Regions from separate parts of the Nocardioides aquaticus genome, predicted to be linked through region 2. Evidence: riboswitches for the same ligand, from Rfam matches in the RefSeq annotation. Region 2 holds a riboswitch; the other holds the start of a gene.
The links. A riboswitch is a leader RNA that binds a small molecule or an ion and turns the genes downstream of it on or off. The one in region 2 is predicted to bind thiamine pyrophosphate.
Positions count from the first base shown of each region.

Region 1 (3,512 bases), 1.1 Mb from region 2:
ACCCCGACCGCTGGCTCGAGGGCGACCACGACATCACCCTGGGCTCGCGCACGCTGGCCGCGGTGGAGACGCCCGGGCACACCCAGGGCCACGTCGTCTTCGCCGACCACGGCGGGGGGCTGCTGTTCGCCGGCGACCACGTGCTGCCCACGATCACGCCGTCCATCGGCTTCGAGCCGGTGCCGGTGGAGCAGCCGCTGCGCGACTTCATGGGGTCGCTGGCCAAGGTCCGGGCGATGCCCGACCTGCGGCTGCTCCCGGCGCACGGCCCGGTGGCGCCGTCGGTGCACGCCCGGGTCGACGAGCTGCTGGCCCACCACGAGGAGCGCCTCGCCGCCTGCCTCCGGGCGCTGGTCGGCGCGGCCCCGGCGGGGCTGACCTCGTACGACGTGGCGGGCGTCCTGCCGTGGACCCGGCACGAGCACGCCCTGGCCGACCTCGACCTCTTCAACGCGGGACTGGCGACGATGGAGACCAAGGCGCACCTCGAGCTGCTGGTGGCCCGCGGCGACGCGGCGCGCTCCGTGGTGGACGGGGCCGTGGTCTTCACCGCTGCCGGCTGAGGCGACCCGGTGTCGATGGGTGGTCTTCCTCCACCCGGTGCGTGCAGATCACCCATCGACCGGCGGGGGCGTGCCGGTACACCGGTGGGGCGGGTCTCGAGACGGTTGCTTGCGCTCCCTCCTCGACCACCGTCCCGGGCCCGTGCCCGTGCCTCAGCGCCCCTCGCGCCGCATCGGCAGGTGGGGGATGTCGTCCTCGAGGAACTCCGGGCCCGCGACGGCGAAGCCGTGCGTGGCGTACCAGCGGGCGAGCGGCGACTGGGCGTGCAGGACGACGGCGCGGTCGCCGGTCTCGGCCAGCGCCGCGCGCATCAGCAGGTCCGCCAGCCCCCGTCCGCGGCCGGCGCGGGCCAGCACCACCCGCCCGATCCGGGCCTCGTCGCCGTCGTCGAGCACCCGGAGGTAGCCGAGCAGCACGTCGTCCTCGTGCAGCAGCACGTGCCGGGTGGTCGGCTCCCGGTCGCGCCCGTCGAGGTCGGGGTAGGGGCAGTCCTGCTCGATGACGAAGACGTCCTGCCGCAGCCGCCAGGCGTCGTACGCCGTCGCGACGTCGAGCTCGGCGAAGGAGCGGACCGCCACCTCGACGCCGCTCATCGGACGAACTCCGCGACCGCGACGCCGGCCGTACGGGCCTCGGGGACGCCCGGCAGCAGCGGGTACACGTGGATCAGGTCCGGCCGCTCGACGTAGGTCATCGCCCACCGCGCCGCGGCGGCCCGGTCGGCGAGCAGCCGGCAGCCGGGGTGCAGCAGGTCGCGGGTGCCGCAGAGCACGAGGGTCGGCGGCAGCCCGTCGAGGTCGCCGAGCGCGGGCGACAGCTCCGGGCGCGCCAGCTCGGCCGGGTCGTCGGAGCCGGCCCACCACGAGGCGTAGAGCCGGAGCTTCGACAGGTGCAGCCATGGGTCCGTGCCGTCGAGGGCGGCGGTCTGCGGCGTCGACTCGCTGAGGTCGACCCAGGGCGAGACGAGCACCATCCGCGAGGGCGCCGGTCCGCCGCGGTCGCGGAGCTCCTGGGCGACGGCCAGGGCGATGCCGCCCCGGCGGAGTCGCCGGTCAGGACCACCCGCCCGAGCTCGGCGTACCGCGCGACGTCCTCGACGAGGGCCGCGCGGGAGGACCGCCAGTCGTGCGCGGGCGCCAGCGGGTAGTCCGGCAGCACCACCCGCGCCCCCAGCGGACCGGCGACCCGGGTGGCCCACCGCACGTGCGCGGAGTCGGCCGGCGACACGAACCCGCCCCGTGCAGGTGGTAGACGGTCGAGGTGGCCTCGCCCGTCCGCGGCTCCAGGGCCCAGGCCGGGAACTCCCCGTCCGTGCCGGCCAGGAGCTCGCGGCGGGCGACCCACTGCCGGCCCAGGCCAGGCACCAGGCCCGTCGGCAGCGACCGGTCGAGGCCCTCCTGACGGCGGGAGACGCGGTCGCGCTCCACCGTGGCGGCGGCTGCGACCCCGCTCGAGACGTCGAGGTCACCGGCTCCTCGCAGCCGGGGCACGAGGGTGGCGAGGAGCTGGTGGCGCAGGCTCGGGGTCACCGCCGAAGCCTCCCACGCGCGCCCTCGCGGACCGCCCCGTATGGTGGGCGGCACGACAGGGGAGCACGCGCAGCGTGCTGAGAGTGCGGACCAGCCGCAGACCCTAGAACCTGCTCCGGCTAGTACCGGCGAAGGGAGTCATCATGATGCTGCCCGCACGCACCCGAGGTGCCGCACGACCACTGCTGGCGGGGGTGGGAGCGGCCGCGCTGCTGCTGACCACGTCCTGCAGCCTCGTCGGAGGGGGTGACGAGGACGAGGCGTCGGGCACGCCCACCGGCGCCGCCGGCGAGGCAGGCGGGACGGTCACCCTGGTCACGCACGACTCGTTCGTGCTGCCGGGCAAGGTCCTGCGCGGCTTCACCGCGGAGACCGGCTATGACCTCGAGCAGCGCCCGCTCGGCGACGCCGGCTCGATGACCAACCAGCTCGTCCTCGCCGCGGGCACGCCGCCGGGCGACGTCGCGTTCGGCGTCGACAACACGTTCGCCTCGCGGGCCCTGGAGGAGGACGTCTTCGTCCCGGCCCTGCCCGACGACCTGCCCGCCGGCGTCGAGGACGACCTGCTGCCCGGTGACGACGAGGGCCTGCTGACGCCCGTCGACGACGGCAACGTGTGCGTCAACGTCGACGACACCTGGTTCGCCGAGCGCGACCTCGAGCCCCCGGCCTCCCTCGACGACCTCGTCGACCCGGCCTACGCCGACCTGCTCGCCCTGCCCGCGGCCACCACCAGCTCGCCTGGCCTGGCCTTCCTGCTGGCCACGATCGACGAGTACGGCGACGACTGGCCGGCCTACTGGGAGGCGCTGGTCGACAACGGCGCCGAGATCACCTCCGGCTGGGAGCAGGCCTACCAGTCCCGCTTCACCCAGGGCGGGGGCGACGGCGACCGCCCGGTCGTCGTGTCCTACGACTCCTCGCCGGCCTTCACCGTCGACGGCGGTCGGAGCACCACCAGCGCGCTGCTCGACACCTGCTACCAGCAGGTCGAGTACGCCGGGGTGCTCGCCGGCGCCGAGAACCCCGAGGGCGGCGCGGCGCTGGTCGAGTACCTGCTCTCGCCGGAGGTCCAGGAGGCGCTGCCGGAGAGCATGTACGTCTTCCCGGTCGTCGAGGACACCCCGCTCCCGGCGGACTGGGCCCGCTTCGCCGAGCGGCCCACCGACCCGTACGCCGTGGACCCGGCCGAGATCGCCGCGAACCGCGACACCTGGCTGCGCGAGTGGGCCGACGTCACCAGCCGGTGACGGCCAGCCGGTGACGACCGCGACCTCGACCACCACCCGCCGCCTCGCCACGACGGCGGCGCTGGCTGCGCTCCCGCTGGCCGTCCTCGGGGTGTTCTTCCTGCTCCCCGTGGCCGGCATGGTCGACCGCGGCCTGCGACCCGACGGGGTGCTCGACCCGGGGGCCGTG
Region 1 covers NZ_CP075371.1:565,807-569,318, forward strand. Annotated here, with positions in the region: gene ENKNEFLB_RS02775 (MBL fold metallo-hydrolase) at 1-563, shown strand, start outside; gene ENKNEFLB_RS02780 (GNAT family N-acetyltransferase) at 717-1,157, opposite strand; partial or broken gene ENKNEFLB_RS02785 (alpha/beta hydrolase fold domain-containing protein) at 1,154-1,908, opposite strand; TPP riboswitch at 2,141-2,247, shown strand; gene ENKNEFLB_RS02790 (thiamine ABC transporter substrate-binding protein) at 2,237-3,343, shown strand; gene ENKNEFLB_RS02795 (ABC transporter permease) at 3,354-3,512, shown strand, end outside.
Region 1: another riboswitch for thiamine pyrophosphate. It lies ahead of ENKNEFLB_RS02790 (thiamine ABC transporter substrate-binding protein); the one in region 2 lies ahead of thiE (thiamine phosphate synthase).

Region 2 (3,512 bases):
GGAAGGGATCAGCGATGTCGGGCGGCGGAGACCCCTCGACCAAAGCCCGGACGACAGCAGCGGTGACGGGGGCCAGCAGCACCACACCGCGGTAGTGGCCTCCCGCCACGATGCGTGTCTCCGGTCCCGGGCTGTGCACTACGCCCAGGAGCGGTCCGTTGTCGGGCGTGCCGGGGCGGTCCCGGGCGACGACGTCGACGAGCTCGGCCGTGTCGAGGCCGGGAAGCAGTTGGCGGGCTGCGTCAAGCAGCCGGGCCACTCCACCCACGGTGGGTGCGGCGTGTCCCGGGTGCTCCTCCTCGGTGGCTCCGACGACGACTTCACCGGAGCTGCGCGGCACGACGTACACCGGCTGGCCGTGGACCCGCGCGCGCACCATGTGGGAGGGCGCGTCCCTGGTCCGCACGCGGATCACCTCGCCGCGCACCGGCCGGACGGAGGCCAGCCCCCTCGCCCCCGTGGCGAGCACGACCACGTCCGCCGGGAGCACGCGACCGTCCTCGAGGGCCACACCGCCCGCGACCGGAGTGGCCCGGTGCGGCACCACCCGATCGCCGAGCACCGCCAGCAGCGCGGACGCCACCCGTCGCGGGTCAACATGCCGGTCGCGGGGAAGCCAGGCGCCACCAGCCGCGCGCGAGCTGAGACCGGGCTCCCGGCGCCACAGCTCGTCCCGGTCAAGGGATTCGGCCTGGACACCGGACCCCTCGAGCAGTGCGCAGCAGCGAAACACCTCGGCGAGGTCGTCGCGGTCCATCCCGATCAGCAGGTTCCCGGTGCTGCGGAGGTCGACGTCGATGCCGGACCGCTGCTCCAGGCCGGCGGCGAACCCGGGCCACCGCTCCAGGGAGTCGAGGCCGAGACGCAGACGGGCGCCCTCGCCGAACCAAGCCTCTCCCGCCGGCGCGAGCATCCCGGCCGCGGCATGCGTCGCACCGGATGCGGGCGCGGGGTCGCAGACGACCACGTCGTGGCCCGCCCGGAGGAGCTCGTCGGCACAGCTCAGCCCGATGATGCCGCCGCCGATCACCACCACGCTGCGGCGGCTCACGCGACGTGGACCAGGTCGGCGATCTCCTTCGCGACTCGGGGTGGATCGGATGCCTGCCAGACGGCGGCGACCACGGCGACACCGTAGGCACCGGCGGCCATCACGTCCGGGACACGATCCACCGTGACCCCACCGATCGCTATCGTCGGCAACACCCGCGAGGTCTGCGCGAGCACGTCCAGGCCCACGGGGTCTGGCAGGTCCGCCTTGGTCGTCGAGCGGTAGACGGGTCCGAGCCCGACGTAGTCGGCACCCTGTGCCCTCGCCGCCCGGGCACCCTCCGGCCCTCGGCACGTGGCGCCGATCAGGAACCCCTCCGGCGCCAGGAAGCGGACCGCATCGACCGGCAGGTCCTCGGCGCCCAGGTGGACGCCGTCCGCGTCTGCCATGAGGGCGATGTCGAGCCGGTCGTTGACGATCACCCGGGTCCCGAGGGGGCGTACGGCAGCGACCAGCGCGGCTGTCCAGGCCGCCACAGCGCCATCCTTCGCACCTTTCGCCCGAACCTGGATCGCATCCACTACCGTCCCGGCAGTCCGGACGACCACGTCGAGCGACGCCCGGTCGAGCGTGGTCGGATCGCTGATCAGATGGATGCGTGGCAACACGTCGAGATTCACTTCCTTCGCCGGCATTACCCGGAGCAGGTTCGACGGTCAGGGCGGCAACAGCCCCATCTCAGCCCGATGCCATCGGGCTCCCGTGTGGTCGGCACGACCGTCGCAGACCTTCGCCCCGCGGGGACTGCCACCAGGCAGGACTCATACGCCCTCGATCCCCCATAGGTGGGACACCAAGTGCGTCGCTGATGATTGCCGCAGTCTCGACGGCGCGCACCAGGTCGCTGGTGACGAGCCGCTCGAGACGTTCCTGTCGATCGGCGAGGTCGCTCGCGATGATGTCGGCGGCAGCCCGTGCCTGTTCGCGTCCCACGTGGGTGAGCAACGGATGTGACGTCTGGCCCTGGGTAAGGCGACGCACGTTCTACTCCGACTCACCGTGTCGGACGAGGTACGAAGAAGCCACCGGGTCGATCCTCTGCACAGCGTCGAAGAGCCAGGACAAGGCGTGAGCGCCCGCATCGGCCGCAGCACGTCACCGCACACCGTAGGCACCGCGTCGGCTTCCCGCTGGTCGACACCAGAAGCAGGCCCACGGCACCGCACGACGAGATGAGGCGGTGATGCAGAGTCTCGCCCTGTCGCGGCAAGGGTCCGCCTCGAGTTGGTACCCTCGTCGCGCCAGCCGACCCGCACGAATCTGTGCGGGTCAGGGAACCCGGTGAGACTCCGGGACTGACGCGCAGCGGTATGGGTGACGGACGGAACGTGATTGCGAGGATGTTCTCGCGACAGCCACTGGATCGAAGGATCCGGGAAGGCGTTCCGCACCGGATGAACCCGAGTCCGAAGACCTGCTGGCCCCTGCGGCGAACGCCGCCGGGAACCGAGGACTCCGCGCACGAGCCCTGACCCCCGGAGGACAGCAGTGCAGACCACCTCGAGCCTTCGGTCACGACCCGATCTCTGCCCTGGCGTCTTCCGTCCGTGGTCAGCCGATGACGGCGCCCTCGTCAGGCTGCGACTGGTCGGTGGACAGTTGGCTCCGGAGTCGCTGGCAGCCCTGAGCACTGTCGCCTGCGAGTACGGCGACGGCGACGTCCACCTCACCCGCCGGGCCAACTTGCAGCTGCGCGGGCTCCCCACTCGTGCCGGCGACCTGCTCCCGGAGGTGGTGCGGTCGATCGAGGAGACCGGGCTTCTCCCGTCCAGGACCCATGAGCTCGTGCGCAACCTCATGGTCTCCCCCCAGACCGGGCTCAGCGGCGGCCGCACCGACCTCCGACCGGTCGCCGCCGATCTCGACGAACTGCTGTGCGCGAACTCGCAGTTTGCTGAGCTCCCTGGCCGGTTCCTGTTCGTCCTCGACGACGGTCGAGGTGATCTGGCCGGCCGGCCGACCGACCTCGGACTGATGGCGCTTGATGCCACCAGCGCCCAACTCCGCGTCGGGTCCACCGGTTGGGGGCCGGTCATCGAGCTGACCTCGGCCGCCCAGGTACTGACCGAGCTGACCCTGCGCTTCCTCCACGAGCGCGGCGCCGGACCCTTGGCGCCGTGGCACGTCGACGAGCTCGCGCAGCCGCTGGTCGATCCCTGCCCGCGCGAGGCCGCAACCAATGTCACCTGCCCGGTCCTGCCGTACGGACCCGTCGCAGGTGGCGAACACGTTGCCGCTCCCCAGGGTGTCATCGACCGTGCCCTTGCCAGCCTGCTCGCCGGATATGACCGGGAGCTGGTCGTCACACCGTGGCGGGGCGTCCTCGTCCCGTCCGAGGAGGCCCGATGAACGACCTGCGGCGCCCCCCGCGCCACTACACCTACATCGACCACGGGGCGTCGATCTACGTGGAGTCCTTCGCAACCATCCGTCGAGAGGCGAACCTCGGCGGTATCCCCGC
Region 2 covers NZ_CP075371.1:1,686,603-1,690,114, reverse strand. Annotated here, with positions in the region: gene thiO (glycine oxidase ThiO) at 1-1,051, opposite strand, end outside; gene thiE (thiamine phosphate synthase) at 1,048-1,686, opposite strand; TPP riboswitch at 1,655-1,765, opposite strand; gene ENKNEFLB_RS23115 (histidine phosphatase family protein) at 1,730-2,032, opposite strand; cobalamin riboswitch at 2,281-2,487, shown strand; partial or broken gene ENKNEFLB_RS22445 (precorrin-3B synthase) at 2,540-2,746, shown strand; gene ENKNEFLB_RS08110 (hypothetical protein) at 2,837-3,400, shown strand; gene ENKNEFLB_RS08105 (precorrin-8X methylmutase) at 3,397-3,512, shown strand, end outside.